Pseudovibrio sp. M1P-2-3: one gene and its partner. The protein of the gene in region 1 interacts with the protein of each later gene in a pairwise test. Links are inferred from orthologs where the notes say so. Each region holds a gene or a part of one and is shown in the gene's direction. Other genes may lie near its edges.

Region 1 (8,991 bases):
TTTCTGATGCCATTTATGAACGCCTGACGGGTGAAAAGGGGTATTTTGACACCCGTATTGTTTTCATAGATGAAAGCGGTCCAAAAGATGCGCGGCGCAAGCGGCTTGCAATAATGGATCAGGACGGGGCGAATATTCGCTACCTGACAAGAGGGAATAACCTTGTTCTAACGCCGAGATTTTCTCCGGTTAATCAAGAAATTACCTATATGTCCTACGTGGGGGGAAGCCCTCAGGTTTACTTGTTTAACATCGAAACAGGGCAACGTGAGATTTTGGGGGATTACCCCGGTATGACTTTTGCTCCCCGCTTTTCCCCTGATGGTCAGAAGGTGGCCATGAGTTTGCAACAGGGCAGCAATGCAAACATTTTTGTGATGGACCTGCTCAGCAGGGAAACAACACGGCTTACAAATATCGCAGCAATTGATACAAGTCCGTCCTTCTCCCCAGATGGTCGCCAAATTGTCTTTGAAAGTGACCGTGGCGGCTCTCAACAGCTATATGTCATGAATGCAAATGGTACAAATGCGCAGAGAATCAGCTTTGGGCCAGGCAGCTACTCCACCCCCGTCTGGTCCCCGCGTGGTGACTTGATTGCATTTACAAAAGTGCATCAGGGCCGTTTCATGATTGGCGTTCTTCGCCCCGATGGAAAAGGTGAGCGTATTTTAACAGAAGGTTACCATAACGAGGGGCCTGCATGGTCTCCGAACGGGCGTGTTCTGACGTTCTTCAGGGACACTCCGGGTGGACAAGGTGGTCCGCAGGTTTGGACTGTTGATCTGACAGGGTATAATGAGCAGATCGTTAATACACCAAACTTTGCTTCGGATCCGGCTTGGTCCCCGGTAATGAATTGATAAGCAGCTAGGAAAAGCTTCCATTGTAGTGTTTACCAGTTGTGGAAGCTTCAACTTTTCTTTAACCATACTAAATAAAGTTTCTACTTTTGATAGTTTGAATGTGGGCCCTTCGGGATTAAGGGATCAGGAGTTTTAAATGAATAGGTCAGTGTTTGCGCGTGCGGCGCGTGTCATGGGCGTTATTGCGGTGTGCATGGTCGCTGCGGCGTGTGCACAGAACCGGACGCAGGCTCCTGGGGGCGCAGGGTCTGTAGTAGCAGGAAGCGCGCAGGACTTTGTCGTTAACGTGGGGGACAGGGTGTATTTTCTGAATAACCAGTCGACCCTTAGTCCAACAGCTAGAACAACGCTGGATAAGCAGGCGCAGTGGCTGAAAGCATATTCCAAATACACTGTCACAATCGAAGGGCATGCGGACGAGCGTGGTACACGCCAATATAACATTGCCCTTGGCGCTCGTAGAGCCTCCGCTGTTCGTGACTATCTGGTGGCCAGAGGAGTTAGTACCTCGCGCATAAAAACACTTTCCTACGGCAAGGAGCGTCCAATTGCGGTGTGTGACAATGATTCTTGCTGGAGCCAGAATCGCCGCGCCGTTACAGTGGTAAACAACGCGCGCTAGGGCTTTTTAGTGATTGAAAGGCCCCTCATATGTGAGGGGCCTTTTTTATTCGTGGAGCTTGGTTCGTTAAACCTCTGAAGAACTCTATTGAATGTCAAACTTTCGCCAGTATCTGATTAGCATTAAACTAAAACCATATTAGGTTGGCCTTCCATGTTCAGGAGAAGTTGATGACGCAAAGGGCGATACTGAAAAGGCTAATTGGATTTGTATGTCTAATGGCCCTAATGTCAGGCGCTGCCTCAGCGCAATTGTTTGGCAGTGAGAAGCAGACAGCCTCCAATAACGCTGTACGGATCAGTCAGTTAGAGGAGCAAATTCGCATTTTGACAGGTCAGCTGGAAGAGCTCAGCTTTCAAGTTAGATCCTTGGAAGATACTCTACGCCGGTCTCAAGAAGATACTGAATATCGTTTGCAGCAACTGGAAGGAACTGGAGCTGGGAAAAAACAGAGCAGTGCATCCAAGCCGCCGACTTCCAGTCAAAGAACCTCGCGCCAGCAACAAGTGGCGAGTGCCAATCGCTCACAGCAGGCTAGTGGCGCTGGACCATTGGATCTTTCTGCTCAGCGCCCTCAAGCAAAGAGCAGCGGAGCCTCATCTACTATCGCTTCAACAGCTCCGGTTGCTCATTTTAACGGTAATATCCAAAGTTCGTTGGTAGGCGAGCCAGTAGCCGACTATAACATGATCTATGAGGTTCTGGAGAGCGGAAATTATCCGGTTGCGCAGGAGGGTTTTGATACTTTCCTAGGCATGTATCCAGATCATAAGCTCTCGCAAAATGCACAGTTTTGGTATGGGGAAAGCCTTTATGGTCAGCGTCAATACCGCTCTGCCGCAGATGCATTCCTGAAAAGTTATACGGACTATCCTCGTGGCGAGTTCGCTGCGGAGAGTTTACTTAAGCTTGGTATCTCATTGAAAGGTCTAGGTGAAAGTGGGGCCGCATGTGCCACGTTCTCAGAGCTCCTTACAAAATTCCCGAATGCCCCAAAAGATCTCTTGAAAGATGTGAAAATTGAGCAAGCTAGTGCGCGGTGTAACTAGTTTTGAGCCCCATTGTCCGCTATCAGACATTGAACTGGTAAAGCTCTTTTCCGCCTTTTCTACAATGCGCAGGTTGGCTCTAGGTGTTTCTGGTGGAGGGGATTCTTTGTGCCTCATGTGGGCTCTACACCGTTGGACACAACTTGTAGAGAACGCTCCCAAGCTGTTTGTGTTCACTGTTGATCATGGTTTAAGGGCGGAAGCAGTAAAAGAAGCCGAAGGTGTTGCAGCGCTATGCGCCGATTGGGATCTCTATCACGAGACACTTCATTGGATAGGTAAGAAAAGTCCCTCCAACTTGCAAGCACAAGCCAGAGCAGCCCGGTTCCAACTCCTCCTTTCCAGAGCGCATGAACTCAATTGTGACGCATTAGCTCTGGCTCATCATCTGGACGATCAGGCTGAAACCTTTCTCACGCGTCTATCCAGAGGCAGCGGGGTCTATGGCCTTGCTGCCATACGCAGTCGGCGCTTAGATACGATAATTCCCGTTGAAAGGCCTTTGCTTACCACCCCAAAATCCCGGCTTATTGCCAGCTTGAGAGAACATGGAATCGAGTGGTTTGACGACCCTAGTAATGAAAATGAAGCATTTACACGCATTAAGGCTCGCAAGCTTCTGCCTGAGCTCACAAAGGTTGGACTAACTGCGGAACGGATTGCAGAAACGGCCCGTTCGATGGAAAGAGCAGCAAATGCTTTGGATGAGTGGGTTGAACGGGCATTTAAAAGTCAGGGAAAGGTTCACCCCTTAGGGGTGGTCCGGCTAAATCTATGTGTTTTCGAGGACTTGCCTTGTGAGGTGGTATTGAGGCTTCTGGCCCGCTCCATCAGGTTTGTAAGTGGGGCAGAATACACGGCGCGTTTAAGTAGCTTGGAAGGCAGTTATCAATCAATTTTAGAAGGCAGGAAGTCTACAACGGTCTCAGATACTGTCCTTTTTCAGCATGGAAGCTCCCTTTATTTATTTCGAGAATTCGGTCGCAAAGGTATTGCCCCGATTGAGTTGAACGGAAGTGAGACTGGCATTTGGGACAATCGTTTCGAATATAAAACTAAGAATGATGCGGAGGGCGCGGTTCTTAGGCCTTTAGGGGAGGGGGGCTTTAAGCACTTTAGTTTTGAGCCTCCTGAAAATTGGCCAAAAGCAGTTTTTCTTACAGCGCCTCTTATTGTTTTTCCAGATGGGGGGTCCTACATGCCAACAATGAGAAAAACTGAACCGGCCGACGAGGAGGGAGGCAATCATCATGAAACTGCGGTGCAGCTTCGATTGCTTCGGGATAAACTATAATATTCCTTCTTCGAATGAACTTGGCTCTTCAGCATGTTAAACAGTTTTGAGTGAGGCGAGCTCGTCTATAATGCGAATAGACCCTGCCAGATATTTAGGAAATGACTCTTTAGTCATTTCCCTAAAGTATCAGTTTAAGGAAAAATAGAGCGAACTGTGCCAATCTTGACTTGACCTTGGCAAAACGGGCAAAAACGCCTATGATGTTTGTTAATAATGGCATAAACGCGAAGATCGCCGCACCGACGCGGTAAAGGGATCGAAATGAACGCAAATTTCCGGAACTTCGCCCTCTGGGTGATCATTGGCCTATTGCTGATAGCGCTGTTCCAACTCTTCCAGAATCCGACTTCAAGAACGATTAGTAACGAGATTCCGTTTTCTCAGTTTCTGAATCAAGCTGAGCAGGGTGATGTTAGTCAAGTGACAATTCAGCAGCAGGATATTTCAGGGAAATATTCTAGTGGCGGATCGTTCCAAACCTACGCTCCTGATAATGCTCAATATATTGAGTTGCTACGCTCAAAGGGCGTTCTTATCAATGCAGAGCCTCCCTCTGAGAACTTTTCATTGATTGGTGCTTTGATCTCTTGGTTCCCGATGCTACTCATTTTGGGTATCTGGATATTTGTCATGCGACAGATGCAGGGGTCTGGCGGTAAGGCTATGGGCTTTGGTAAGTCCAAAGCAAAGCTTTTGAGCGAGACGCAAGGCAAAGTCACATTTGAAGATGTGGCAGGCATTGATGAGGCGAAGGAAGATCTTCAGGAAATCGTGGAGTTTCTGCGAGACCCACAAAAATTCCAGCGTTTAGGTGGTCGTATTCCACGTGGCGTTCTGTTGGTTGGTCCTCCAGGTACGGGTAAAACCTTGACGGCTCGTGCGGTTGCTGGAGAAGCCAATGTTCCGTTTTTTACAATTTCAGGCTCTGATTTTGTTGAAATGTTCGTGGGTGTTGGTGCTTCACGTGTCCGTGACATGTTTGAGCAAGCTAAGAAGAACTCACCTTGTATCATCTTTATCGATGAAATTGATGCCGTCGGACGTCACAGAGGTGCGGGCCTTGGTGGTGGTAATGACGAGCGTGAGCAGACTTTGAACCAGCTGCTGGTTGAAATGGACGGGTTTGAGGCAAACGAAGGCGTGATTATTATCGCCGCGACCAACCGTCCTGATGTGCTTGATCCTGCACTACTCCGTCCTGGACGCTTTGACCGTCAGATTGTTGTTCCAAACCCAGATGTAACTGGCCGCGAGAAGATCTTGAAGGTGCATATGCGTAAAGTGCCTCTTGCCCCGGATGTAGACGTTCGCACTCTGGCCCGTGGTACACCCGGATTTTCTGGGGCCGATTTGATGAACCTTGTGAACGAGGCGGCTCTTCTTGCAGCTCGTCGCTCCAAACGCTTGGTCACAATGGGTGAGTTTGAGGACGCCAAAGACAAGGTGATGATGGGTGCTGAACGGCGTACTCTGGTTATGACTGAAGAGGAAAAGAAGCTGACAGCCTATCATGAAGCTGGTCATGCTTTAGTCGCTCTTCATATGCCAGCTTCCGACCCTATCCACAAAGCCACGATTATCCCACGCGGCCGTGCGTTGGGTATGGTCATGCGGTTGCCGGAGAAAGACCAAGTCTCTTTGACAAGAGCAAAATGTAAGGCAGATCTGGCCGTGGCAATGGGCGGGCGTGTAGCTGAGGAAATGATTTTTGGCTACGAGAAGGTGACTTCTGGTGCATCCGGAGATATCCAGATGGCAACTAAGCTCGCTCGTGCAATGGCGACACAATACGGTATGTCCGACGAGCTGGGCCCACTCCTATATGGTGAAAATCAGGAGGAAGTCTTCCTTGGCCATTCGGTCGCTAAAAACCAGAATGTGTCCGACGAAACCCAACGAACAGTGGATGCGGAAGTCAAGACTTTCGTCAATCAAGGATATGAGACTGCGGTTTCCGTTCTCAAAGAACACGAAGACCAGCTTCACACCATTGCACAAGGTCTTCTGGAGTATGAAACCTTGTCGGGTGATGAGATCAGTAAGCTCCTTGAAGGGGAACCACCAGTTCGAGATACCGGTGATGATCTGCCTCCAAGCCGTGGTTCCGGCATTCCGACCGCCGGGGCCAAACGAGGTGGTGAAACCGATGGCTCAATGACACCGCAACCCCAAGGGTAAGCTTTAACCTGAAGGGATGGTAATTGGAGAACGCCCGAGCATAAGCTTGGGCGTTCTCTTTTCTGGTCTTGGGTTCTCGTTAAATAAAGAAATAATAAGTGAACGTTTTACGCCTTTTTCAATCACATTTCAGGTTTTAAAGAACCTCTCCAGCAATATAGAGATATGATTGTCCATTGAGTTGGTAGGTAAGGATGTGTGCTTCGCTTTGAATCGAAAGTCTGGCGAAAGGCGCTAAACGAAATAATAAGGAGCATTCATGTCGCGCACTTACTTTGGTACCGATGGAATCCGTGGTACTGCGAACCAGTGGCCAATTACGCCTGAGATCGCCCTTAAAGTTGGAATGGCTGCAGGGGTGGTTTTTCGGCGCGGCAAGTACCGTCACCGCGTCGTTATAGGTAAAGATACTCGGTTGTCTGGTTACATGATCGAGAATGCGCTTGTTGCGGGGTTTACGGCTGTTGGACTTGATGTATTTGTACTCGGTCCTATGCCAACCCCAGCCGTTGCTATGTTGACACGGTCTCTGCGGGCTGACCTTGGTGTAATGATCTCCGCTTCACATAACCCGTTTGAAGACAACGGGATTAAGTTTTTTGGTCCTGATGGGTTTAAGTTATCCGATGAAGTCGAGCTTGAAATTGAACGTCTCGTAGATAGTGACCTTGGTCCTCTTTTGTCTTCAGCCAATGAACTTGGCAGGGCAAAACGGATTGATGGTATGCGTGACCGGTATATGGAATTTGCGAAAAGAACGCTGCCGCGCAATATCTCTCTTGAGGGTTTTCGTGTTGCTATCGATTGCGCAAATGGTGCTGCCTATAAGGTTGCCCCTGAAGTCCTTTGGGAAATGGGAGCCGAAGTCTTTCCAATTGGTGTAGAGCCTAATGGCTTCAATATTAATAAGGGTGTTGGCTCTACAGCACCGGACGCGTTGAAACGAAAAGTACACGAAGTCAGAGCAGATATCGGTATCGCTTTGGATGGAGATGCTGACCGGGTCATCATTGTAGATGAAAATGGTCAGGTTGTTGATGGCGATCAGTTGATGGCTGTTATAGCCCAGTCTTGGCATGAGGATGGCCGTCTATCTGCTCCGGGGATAGTTGCAACGGTAATGTCGAACCTTGGGCTTGAGCGGCATATGGAGGGCTTGGGCCTCTCCTTAGCACGGACTAAAGTTGGTGACAGATATGTTGTTGAACATATGCGCCAACATGGGATCAACTTGGGTGGTGAGCAATCCGGACATATTGTCTTGTCTGATTACGCGACAACAGGAGATGGTCTTGTCGCAGCTCTCCAACTTCTTGCGTGTGTGAAAAAGCACAATAAGCCGGTTTCTGAAGTCTGCCGGAAATTTGATCCTGTCCCTCAAATCCTTAAGAATATTCGCTTCAATGGAGGAGCTCCTTTAGAGAGCAATCATGTTAAAGCAGCGATTGAAGCGGGCGAGCAATCATTGCAGGGGTCGGGTCGTTTGGTTATTCGAAAATCTGGTACAGAACCGTTGATTCGCGTAATGGGTGAAGCCGATAATGAAGCAAAACTGCATCAGGTGGTGAACGATATCGTTGACGCAATAAATACAGCAGCGCAGTCTTAAGAGACTTCCCTGAAGGGAAATAGCCTTAGGTATAAGCCTGTTAGGCTTGGTGTATTTCCCTTCTTTCTTTCCCTAGAGATCGATATTAGTAAATATTTATCTATAATTAACATCTAAGTAACAATTACACTGAAATATCCATAGGTAGTTTAGGTGGTTATTGAGGAAATAACTATGAAATTACTGGTGGGTTTATTTGCATCAATTTCGATAATAGGGCTCATGCACAATAGTGCTCTTGCTGCGGACCTTCCGGAGACTATGTCTCCACTGCCAACACCGGTTATCGAGCCTGCCAAGGTCTCGGGCTGGTACCTTAGGGGAGATGTTGGATACAAAATCTATAAAGCTCCAAGGGCCTCTTTTGGTCAACGTGCTTTTTTTAAGGAAGAGCAAGACCCAACAGGTTTCAACGGCGTTGGTCTCGGATATCGCTTCAATGAGAATTTTCGAACTGATATAACATTGGACTATGAGTGGCCCTCCAGGTTCTCAGGAGAGGCAGAGTGCTTTCTTCCTTGCGTAGGTGGAAGCTCTGTTGAAACCGCTAAGCTGGATGTATGGACTGTTCTGTGGAATGCTTATGCAGAGCTCGGCAATTTTAACGGTCTCACGCCTTATGTCGGGGCAGGTGTAGGGGGGTCTTATGTGCGTTCAAGAGGTGTTCGGTATGTGAATGCAGACGGGAACAGAGGGCACTACAAAGGGGCAGGAAAGTGGAATCTATCTTGGGCTCTGATGGCAGGTGCAGGTTATGAACTTTCGCCTAAATGGACATTAGATGCGGGCTATCGCTACCTAAATATCGGTGATGGGCGTACCAAAAAGATTACTGCGGGTGAGACCGCTCGGATCGAATACAAGGATTTACAGGCCCATGAGTTTCGGGTTGGCTTACGCTATAGCTTTAATGAGACTTCCCAAAACTATGCATCGCAGCCTTTAGTAACGACATACTAGAACTGTATCTGGTTGAAGTTTGGCCGAAGTCTGGATCCTCAATAATGTGCCCAGATCACCTCGCGCTCATTAACATTCACACTCCGCGCTCTAACTACTCTATTTAGCGATTGTTTGTCGTTTGATTTGCGCCAATCAGACGACGTGCGCTTTAGAGTATCCGTCTTGGTCAAGCCGTTTTTGGTTGCCATTGCCGGTCCGCTTTTATGAGAGCGTTTGCCAGTTCGATTAGCTTACGCATGAGAGCTATTATGGCGATTTTGGGAGGCTTACCAGCCGCTCGCATCTGGTTGTATTTGGCTTTCAGGTCTGGATTATAACGGCTGGCAACAACGGCAGGCATGTAGAGTGCATCGCGTACCGGCTTGCGCCCTGCTTGAATAAAAGCAGCGCCCCGCCAGCGTCCTGAC
Region 2 (8,992 bases), 290 kb from region 1 along the record:
ATTTCAATCCATAGGGAAACCACTGCCGGGCCGAACGAATATTGTCATTACGCGCGATTCTACGTTCCAGCCTGAAGGCGTTGTCACGGCGTCTGGTCTGGATGAAGGGCTTGATGTGGCCAAGGCCAAGGCGCAGGAAACCGGCGTTAATGAAATCATGATTATGGGCGGTGGGCAGGTTTATAATATGGCCATGCCCCATGCCACAAAACTCTACATCACGCGGGTACATGCAAAGCCAGAGGGCGATACGTTATTTCCCGATATAGATAATAGCGATTGGCAACTGAGTGAAACACTGCCTTTCCAAAGAGGTGAGAAAGATAGTGCGGATACCTCACTGGAGATCTATGAGAGACGGGTAACCTAAACCGCCTCTTGTATAAGAGTAGGGCTTTGCAGCAGGACTGGAGAAAGTGGCGGATTGGCCACTTGCTCCAACAGGTTCTTGGCCTGCACTTCAAAGGGGATAGCAGAAAAGCGGCGGAAGAAGCGATCTGTTTGGATCATGAATAAATTATTGCACACTTGCCCGGGTCCAAGTGCATTCCATCCATAAAAGCCAAAGGGGTCTATCAAGACTAAAGTGTTGGGCTTGAGCGTCAGCGTATGCGGCTGTAGACTGGAAAGCTCCCTCAAGTCTTCGGGGGTTACATTTGGGGTGGTTCTCATCCCTTCCTGTAGCTCGGCATATCGCCTTTGCTCCCACACCATTCGTTTCTCGGTAATTCTATGGGATTGGGGAATATAGGAAAACAGTGAAGTCTCGTTTCTACTGCCGCAGGTGACCCAGCATACGACATCAGGCATTTGTTCAATGGAATGGACGTTTTCCGTGGGAGCCCTTTGGGGTTTTCTAGAAACAAATAGCGGAGCGAGAGACTTTCCAGCCCCTGTTAATGAACGGAGTAACAGTTCTAGATCATATTCAACAGTAGCGGCGTGGGTAAAAGGCATTAATTTCAAATCTGCGGGCGAGATCGGGATTGCTTCCACTTGTCCCATCCACCCGCTTTCCTGAAAAGTCGCCTGTTTTTTATCAAAGAATTCAACGGCTATTTGGTGAAGTTGTTTTTGAGGGAGAAATGCCTCCTGAATATAGTACCCGTGTTCGCAAAAGTGCTTTCGGGCTTTTTTGTTTAGCCCTATTGAAAGCGTCTGTTGTTGCCTGTCCTGAAGTTTTTTGTGATTTGAAAGCCATTTTGAAACTTCGGCCCAGCCCTTCATTTGACGCATTTTTCACCAAGCTCCCCCTGAGACTCACTCAGTAAAACATGAAAGAAAGCACAAGGGCTCCTCTCGATTGCGGGAGATGAAAATTCCTTTAAGAATTCTAGTAGGAGAAATGTGCTGCAGGTAAAAAGGGGAGGCAAGTGCCGGATAACTCCTGTCAAAATACCGCTGGGCTGTTTACATAGCGCTTGCCCGTGTTTCTCCATATTGTCCGCTTGCCAAAATTTTTTTCCAGAAAGTCCGAATAGGCCAAAAAGAGCTCCAGTTCTCTGCCTTTGACGCCAGGAAGCGATTTGAGGTCAAAGCCACACCACGGCAAGAAGGGGTTGCGGCGCATATGGGCATGAAGTTCTATTCGTTTGGTCGGTTGGGGGCTTGGCACTCTGCCGTGAAATCCAAAGGTATCAGCTATAACCAGAGTATTGGCTTTAACGGGAAAAGACTGGGCAGCGCTATATCCCATCTGGTCAAGCTCTTTATGGGTCGCACGGAACGACCCATGGGCATGATGGTTTCGCTTGTCACGGCAGGCGTTAATACTGTTTTGATATTCCCATTCAAGACGCTTGTCATTGATGCGGTGAGAGCCCGGAGCATAGGAGAAGGGGCCTTCCTCCTCGTTAACATCATGCAAAAAGAGCCAGGCTTTGGCAGTGCTATGAAACGTGTCGGCATGTAATTTTGTTTGAGGGTCTGCCCCTCCTTGCGCAGGGTCCACCAGTACTGTCTGGATAAAAAAGATGGGTTGCCCCCCACAGGCAGCGGTGTACCGAATGAGATTGAGAAGTCCTTTATTTTCTATTGAACTTTTTAATGTAGGCCGCTGTTCAATGACCTGTTGTGTAATTGGCGTCATTCGCGTTGCTGTTTGTCCCTGCCGCATTTGCCGGGTTTTCATGGGAGAGCGATAGATCTCGTTCCGCAAAGCTTTGAAATCCGCAGGGGAGAGATAGTTTTCAATTTTTATGAAGCCATTTTGATCAATATCGGAAACCTGATCAGGCGTTAAATACTTCGCAAGGCGCCGACGCCGAGATTCGGCAAGCCCTGCTGCGAGCTTTAATCTTGCCCTGTGAAGGCCCCACCGATTGAGACGTTCATTGCCTATAATCGGGTTCTTTTTGAAGGATTTGGCTGGGCCTGCGACTTCCAGAGCCCAAAGCGGGGTTTTTAAATAATCCAAGGGAACCATGGGTGTGCCTTCCTCAGAATGCTGGTTGCCAGAGGCTTTGGAGTTTAAGGCGGGGTACTAGGAAGAAACTCCACGGAAAATGGGAGGTCGTTAGTGATTCTTGGATAATAAAGGGGTAAATTTGAGAGGCATTCCTTTGAAAGAAATGGGGGAAATCCCGAGAGTACCTTTCATATCTAGTGGTTCTTTTTCTCAGGTGGCGGAACATTTGGAGAACTGGTTATATCTACTTTATGGACATCAAACTTGTAAGTTCTTGGTTTTCTCCTGAAAACCATGGAAGTTTCGGTACATTGACTACTTGAACTGGTGATTAATTTACCTAAATCCTTTAGGACTAAGAGACACTGTGGGCTTGTGGGGAATAAACGCCCTTTATTCTTAGGACTGGAGAAGGGTTCTATTTACGATTTTGGGGCATTGCCTATACCTTTAATCAAGTCATAATTGACACAGTGAACGAATAATTTTTTAGGCCGGGTGTCCGGCATATTACCGAGTAAGGGACTTCTTTATGCCTTGGAGCAATCAAAGTGGAGGTGGCGGCAACGGCGGCCCCTGGGGGAACTCTGGTGGCGGTGGCGGCAACAGCGGCGGCCCATGGGGCGGCGGCGGCGGCGGCCCGCAGCGAGGCGGCGGTGGCAATACACCTCCTGATTTTGAAGACCTCCTTAAGCGCGGCCAAGAGCACCTAAAGAGCGTTATGCCCGGCGGCGGCGGCGGCGGCATGGGCTTTAAAGGCATTTTGCTTGCAGTCTTCATTGCTGTAGTCATTTGGTTGGCAACTGGTATCTACCGTGTTGAAACAAACGAGGTTGGTGTTGCCTTGGTTTTCGGTAAGGTCGAAGGTCATACCTCCCCTGGTTTGAATTATAACTGGCCGTACCCAGTTGGCGAAGTTTACACTCCAGCAGTTACGCGTGTTCGCGAAGTCAGCATCGGCATGGCAGAGTTTGTTCGTGGCAGCTCTGTAAATCAGCGCGATGTGCCGGAAGAAAGCTTGATGCTGACCGGAGATGAAAACATTGTGGACGTGGACTTCAAGGTTCAGTGGCTCATACAAAATACCCCAACGGGTGTTTCCGAGTATCTGTTCAATATCCAAAATCCAGAAGCGACAGTAAAAGCTGTTGCAGAAAGCTCCATGCGGGAAGTAGTCGGGAATTCCCGAATCGATTCCATCCTTACCGAGAATAAAAAAGCTGTTCAGGACGCAGTTCTCAAATTGATGCAGTCCACATTGGACTCTTACAAGGCTGGTATTGAGATCACTGAAGTTCAGATGCAAAAGGTTGATCCTCCATCACAGGTTATTGAAGCATTCCGTGATGTTCAGGCCGCACGTGCTGATCAGGAGCGTATCCAGAACGAAGCGCAAGCTTATGCCAACCGTATTGTGCCAGAAGCCCGCGGTAATGCTGCACGTATCAGTGAAGCGGCGCAGGCTTACCGTGATCAGACCGTCGCAGAAGCCAATGGTCAGGCGCAGCGCTTTACAAAGATCTATGATGAATATGCCAAGGCTCCTGACGTAACCCGGCAACGTCTCTATCTGGAAACTATGGAAAAGGTTCTGGGTAAGAACAATAAAATAATTATTGACGGAGATATCTCCGGGTCCGGTGTGTTGCCTTACCTTCCGCTTGATCAACTCAATAAAACATCCTCAGCGCGAACTGTAGGAGGGAACAACTAATGCGGAACGGCTTTATCGGAATTCTTATCGCAATTGTTGTGCTGGTTGGTTACTGGTCGACATTTATAGTGAACCCGGCGCAGCAGGCCTTGATCTTCCAGTTTGGTGAAGTGACTGGGATGGAGAATAAGCCTGGTTTGAAATTCAAGTATCCTTGGCAAAACGTTGTTTACTTGGACAAACGGATTTTGAACTTGAATATGCCGGTATTTGAGCCGGTTTCTTCTGACAAGAAACGACTTTTGGTTGATGCGTTTGCACGCTATCGCATTTCTGATCCAGTGAAGTTTTACCAGTCCGTGAACAATGTGGATGAAGGATCTCGCAGACTGTCCACATTCTTGCAATCGGCCTTGCGAGACCAGATTGGTAAGGCGACGTTTACTCAGGTTGTTCGTGATGAACGTTCTGATCTCATGGAATCCACTCGTAAAGAAGTTGAGAACAGAGCGAAGGCTATCGGCGTGGACGTGATCGATGTGAAAATCCGTCGTGCAGATCTGCCGGAAACCAACTCTCAAGCAATCTATGCGCGGATGCAGACTGAGCGTCAGCGTGAAGCAACTGAAATCAGAGCGCAAGGTGAAGAGCAGGCAAGGCGTATTCGCTCAAGAGCTGATCGTGATGCAACCGTGATCGTTGCGAATGCCCAAAGGGATGCGGACATCATTCGCGGTGATGGGGATGCTGAGCGGAACAGTATTTTTGCCGAAGCCTATGGAAAAGATAAAGAGTTCTTCGAATTCTATCGCTCCATGCAAGCTTATGAAGAATCGATGAAATCCGGTGATACGTCCATGGTTCTTTCACCAGACTCCGAGTTCTTCAGATACTTCAAGAATGCCGGAGGAGCAGTGCCTGCCAAAGCGCCCGCAACCGCGCAATGAATGATCTGATCGTTGCGCTTGGGCTTGTTCTAGTTATTGAGGGGATCCTTTATTCATTGGCTCCCTCACAGCTGAAAGAGTTCATGCGCAAGGCTCAGGACATACCAGACCAGACTTTGAGGGTCGGCGGGATCATCGCTCTAACTCTTGGGTTTTTGATAGTATGGTTCGCACGAGGCGGGTTTTGAGGAGGGACGTTCCCCTTGAGCTTTGCTAGTGTCAGGATAGGCTGCTTGGCGGGTCTATTCTCTAGTTGAATAGATACCCGCGCTTTCAATGAAGGTGCGGGTATTTTTATTATAGAAACGCCCAGTCGCGTTTGCTGCTAAATGTGGAGATGGGGCCCAATGGCTATACCCGGTATCCGGCATCTGCCGGCCAGATTTAATTATCGTTTTGTTTTGGCGTCATTATTTACGCTCTGCTTCGTGGTGAGCGGCGCTACGTTCTCACGAGCTGCGGGGCCGGACTCTGTCGCCGATCTGGCTGAACAGCTTGGGGATGCAGTTGTAAATATTTCAACTGCGCAACAGGTATCGGCGCAGCGATCCGTTCCCATGCCACAGGTTCCGGATGGGTCTCCTTTTCAGGAGTTTTTCGAGGAATTTTTCAATAAGCAAGAAGGGGAGAGCGGTCGCCCCAAGCGTGTGCAGTCTTTAGGATCCGGATTTGTCATCGACGGTGAAGAAGGTATCATCATTACCAATAACCATGTAATTGAAGGGGCCGATGAAATCACGGTAAACTTCAATGATGGCAGCAAGCTGATTGCTAAGCTGATTGGCCTTGATGAAAAAACTGATATAGCAGTTCTCAAGGTAGAACCCTCAAAGCCCTTGAAAGATGTCAGGTTCGGTAATTCAGATGTGCTGCGTGTTGGCGATTGGGTAATGGCAATCGGTAATCCCTTCGGCTTGGGCGGAACTGTAACCGTTGGAATTGTTTCTGCACGTAATCGGGACATTAATTCAGGTCCCTATGACAATTACATCCAGACAGATGCCTCCATTAACCGTGGTAATTCAGGTGGGCCTTTGTTCAATATGGAAGGGGAGGTTGTTGGCATTAACACCGCGATCTTCTCTCCATCGGGCGGTTCCATCGGGATTGGTTTTGCAATCCCCGCCGCATCGGCTTCAAAAGTTATTGGCCAGCTGCGTGAGTTTGGTGAGACCCGTAGAGGTTGGCTGGGTGTGCGCATTCAGGAAGTGACGGATGAGATTGCCGAGGGACTTGGCATGGAAAAAGCCAGAGGTGCCTTGGTTGCCGGAGTAACTGAGGATGGTCCCGCAAAGGGGGCAGGAATCCAGCCCGGTGATGTTATTGTGACATTTAATGGAAAACTTGTTCCACAAATGCGAGACCTCCCGCGCATGGTTGCCGATACGGAAATCGGAAATGATGTGCCCGTCCAGATTTTGAGGAAAGGTGAGGAGCTGACTGTTGCCGTGACGCTTGGCAGGCTGGAAGAACCCACGGAGCTGGCGGAAAAAGCAGTAACTGAAGATTCTAAGAAGTCAGAAGAGCCTCAGTTTGAAATTCTTGGAATGTCTCTTGCCAAGGTCGATGGAGAGCGCCGCGAAAAATACGCACTTACCGAAAAGGTAGAGGGTGTTGTCGTGACTGATGTTGATCCGGGTAGCCCGTCAGATGACAAAAGGATCATTCCCGGCGATGTGATTGTTGAAGTAGCACAGGAAGCGGTGACTTCGCCAGAGGATGTTGTGCAACAAATCGGCCACTTGAAAGAGCAGGGACGCCGTTCAGCCCTTTTGCTGCTTTCCAATGGCGATGGCGAACTGCGCTTTATAGCGGTTCGTATCGAATAGCTTATAACGTTTGGAGGCGGGTTGATGGCCAGTTGCCCGCCACTCTACGCTTTTACCTAATAAATTCTTCGTATTTGTAACCTTGGATATACAGCAGGCTTGTCAGATCTCCGTTATCAACTCTGGCATCAGCAGCAGCTGCCACCTTTGGTTTGGCGTGATAGGCAACGCCTAGTCCGGAAATAGCAATCATTGCCAGATCGTTTGCACCGTCGCCAACAGCAAGCGTTTCATCTTTGGATAGACCTTTTTCTTTCATAAGCTGCTCAAGTCGCTCCTGTTTGGCTAACTGGCCCAATATCGGCAGTTGTACTTGCCCTGTTAGCTCGCCGGCCTCCTCAATAAGAGTATTTGCACGATTTTCATCAAAGCCCACCTGCTTGGCAATTTCTCTTGTGAAAACCGTAAAGCCGCCGGAGACAAGAGCTGTGTAGGCCCCGTTTGCCTTCATCGTTGCGATCAGCTCTTTTGCACCTGAATTTAAGGATATCCGGTTTTCCAGAGTCTGCGCGATGACAGAAGTTTTTAATTTCTTGAGCAGCTGCACCCGTTCCTTCAAAGCGGGCTCAAAGTCGATTTCACCGCGCATTGCCCGCTCTGTAATGTCCGCTACTTTGTCTTTGAGGCCGACTTCTGCCGCCAGCTCATCAATACATTCCTGACCAATCATGGTTGAATCCATATCGGCGATCAGAAGTTTCTTTTTTCTTCCCGCAACAGGTTGTAGGAATACATCTACCGCAGCGCCCTTAAGGACATCTCGTAGTTTGTCCTCCAGCCCTTCAATAGGGGTTGAAACGGGAAGTATGAAATCGTAGGCAAAGCCTTCTCTTAAAACCTCTTGGGTTGATTGATTTGGCAAAGCCTTCCGGACTGACAAGATAGTCTCTTCAGAGATTGCGGGAAGGGTTGGATTGGAAACGAGCGTGACAACAAAAGACATAGGAAGCTCTCAGCAACAAAAGAAACAAAGCAGGTTTAACAGACCTGAGGCTGTGTTGATAGCTGGACCAACGGCCAGCGGCAAGACCGCACTGGCGATTGAGCTTTCAAAAATGCTGGGTGCGCGCATCGTAAATGCAGATTCTATGCAAATTTACAGGGACCTTCATATACTGTCTGCGCGCCCTTCCCGCGAGGAAGAAGCGCAGGCACCTCACGTTCTGTTTGGTCATGTTCCCTCCCATGAAGCCTATAGTGTGATGCGATGGCTTTCTGATTTTGAAGTAGAGTTGGAGGCTGCGCGAAAGGAAGAGGTACCTTTGATTGTGGTTGGGGGGACAGGCCTTTACTTCAAAGCGTTGCTGGAAGGTATTTCTCTGATGCCGGAAATTTCGCAGGACATTCGACAATACTGGCGCGAAGAAAGCTGCCACAAAACCGCTGAATATCTTCATTCAATTTTGAGGGAAAAAGATCCTGTTGTGGCGGCGCGGCTGAAAGAAGGTGATACTCAGCGCATTGTCAGGGCATTGGAAGTGATTGAAGGTACTGGGAAATCCTTGTCATATTGGCAGCAAAATCGCAGCACGCCTCTGCTGGGAAGTTCCGACCACGTTTCAGTGGTTCTGGCGCCGGAACGTAAGGCTTTGCATGAACGTATTCATAGAAGGTTTGAGTTGATGATGGAGGCGGGGGCAGAACAAGAGGCTGTTGCTTTGACGTCTCAAGGACTTGATCCCAGCCTTACTGTCATGAAGGCTATTGGGGTGAAACAGTTGAGCCTTGCAGCAGCTGGTGAGGTTTTACGGGATGCGGCCATTGAGAGGTCGAAAACTGAAACGAGACAATATGCCAAACGACAGATGACGTTTTTCAATGGCCAACTGCCCATGTGGCCGCAACTCGACCCGTTGAATGCGGCTGATAGAGAAGCTTGCATAGACACCCTAGGGAAAGCGTTTGCCAAGTAGTAAGGGGTAAACCTTTTGACACCCCTTAAAAAGCTTCTATTAATTTAGCTAGGGCAGCGAGACGTTTTATTGAAACAGCTCGCTGCTTTAACCTATTGTTTAGGTACGTATCTTTAACCGAAAACTAGTGTCCACTTTTCGGCTATACGCTTTAGCTAGCGAGCACATCTTCCACGTTGACTTGCCGCTGCCGACGCAGTTGTAAGCGGTTGAGCGCGGAAACATAGGCTCTGGCGGACGCA

What was found.
Region 2: the proteins of ftsH (region 1) and hflK interact in binary tests that used the Escherichia coli proteins (3 or more experiments, as listed by UniProt). The link is inferred for Pseudovibrio sp. M1P-2-3 from one-to-one orthologs.

Annotation. Positions count from the first base shown.
Region 1 is NZ_JARRCW010000001.1:599,463-608,453, forward strand. What follows is about bases 3,682-6,553. They hold ftsH (ATP-dependent zinc metalloprotease FtsH), read left to right. Parts: upstream 3,682-4,095; coding sequence 4,096-6,012; downstream 6,013-6,553. Other genes in these bases: tilS (tRNA lysidine(34) synthetase TilS), read left to right, coding at 3,682-3,831; glmM (phosphoglucosamine mutase), read left to right, coding at 6,272-6,553. Also shown: Tol-Pal system beta propeller repeat protein TolB, read left to right, coding at 1-863; peptidoglycan-associated lipoprotein Pal, read left to right, coding at 1,003-1,488; tol-pal system protein YbgF, read left to right, coding at 1,707-2,537; more of tilS, read left to right, coding at 2,509-3,681; more of glmM, read left to right, coding at 6,554-7,621; P6574_RS02910 (outer membrane protein), read left to right, coding at 7,796-8,581; P6574_RS02915 (IS110 family RNA-guided transposase), read right to left, coding at 8,751-8,991. UniProt on the Escherichia coli protein: Acts as a processive, ATP-dependent zinc metallopeptidase for both cytoplasmic and membrane proteins. Plays a role in the quality control of integral membrane proteins.
Region 2 is NZ_JARRCW010000001.1:888,859-897,850, forward strand. Bases 2,158-5,030 are described here. They hold hflK (FtsH protease activity modulator HflK), read left to right. Parts: upstream 2,158-2,939; coding sequence 2,940-4,121; downstream 4,122-5,030. Other genes in these bases: P6574_RS04100 (phytanoyl-CoA dioxygenase family protein), read right to left, coding at 2,158-2,425; hflC (protease modulator HflC), read left to right, coding at 4,121-5,008; P6574_RS04115 (DUF2065 domain-containing protein), read left to right, coding at 5,005-5,030. Also shown: P6574_RS04090 (dihydrofolate reductase), read left to right, coding at 1-370; P6574_RS04095 (hypothetical protein), read right to left, coding at 367-1,236; more of P6574_RS04100, read right to left, coding at 1,391-2,157; more of P6574_RS04115, read left to right, coding at 5,031-5,196; P6574_RS04120 (DegQ family serine endoprotease), read left to right, coding at 5,356-6,837; phosphoserine phosphatase SerB, read right to left, coding at 6,890-7,780; tRNA (adenosine(37)-N6)-dimethylallyltransferase MiaA, read left to right, coding at 7,764-8,750; P6574_RS04135 (2-isopropylmalate synthase), read right to left, coding at 8,902-8,992.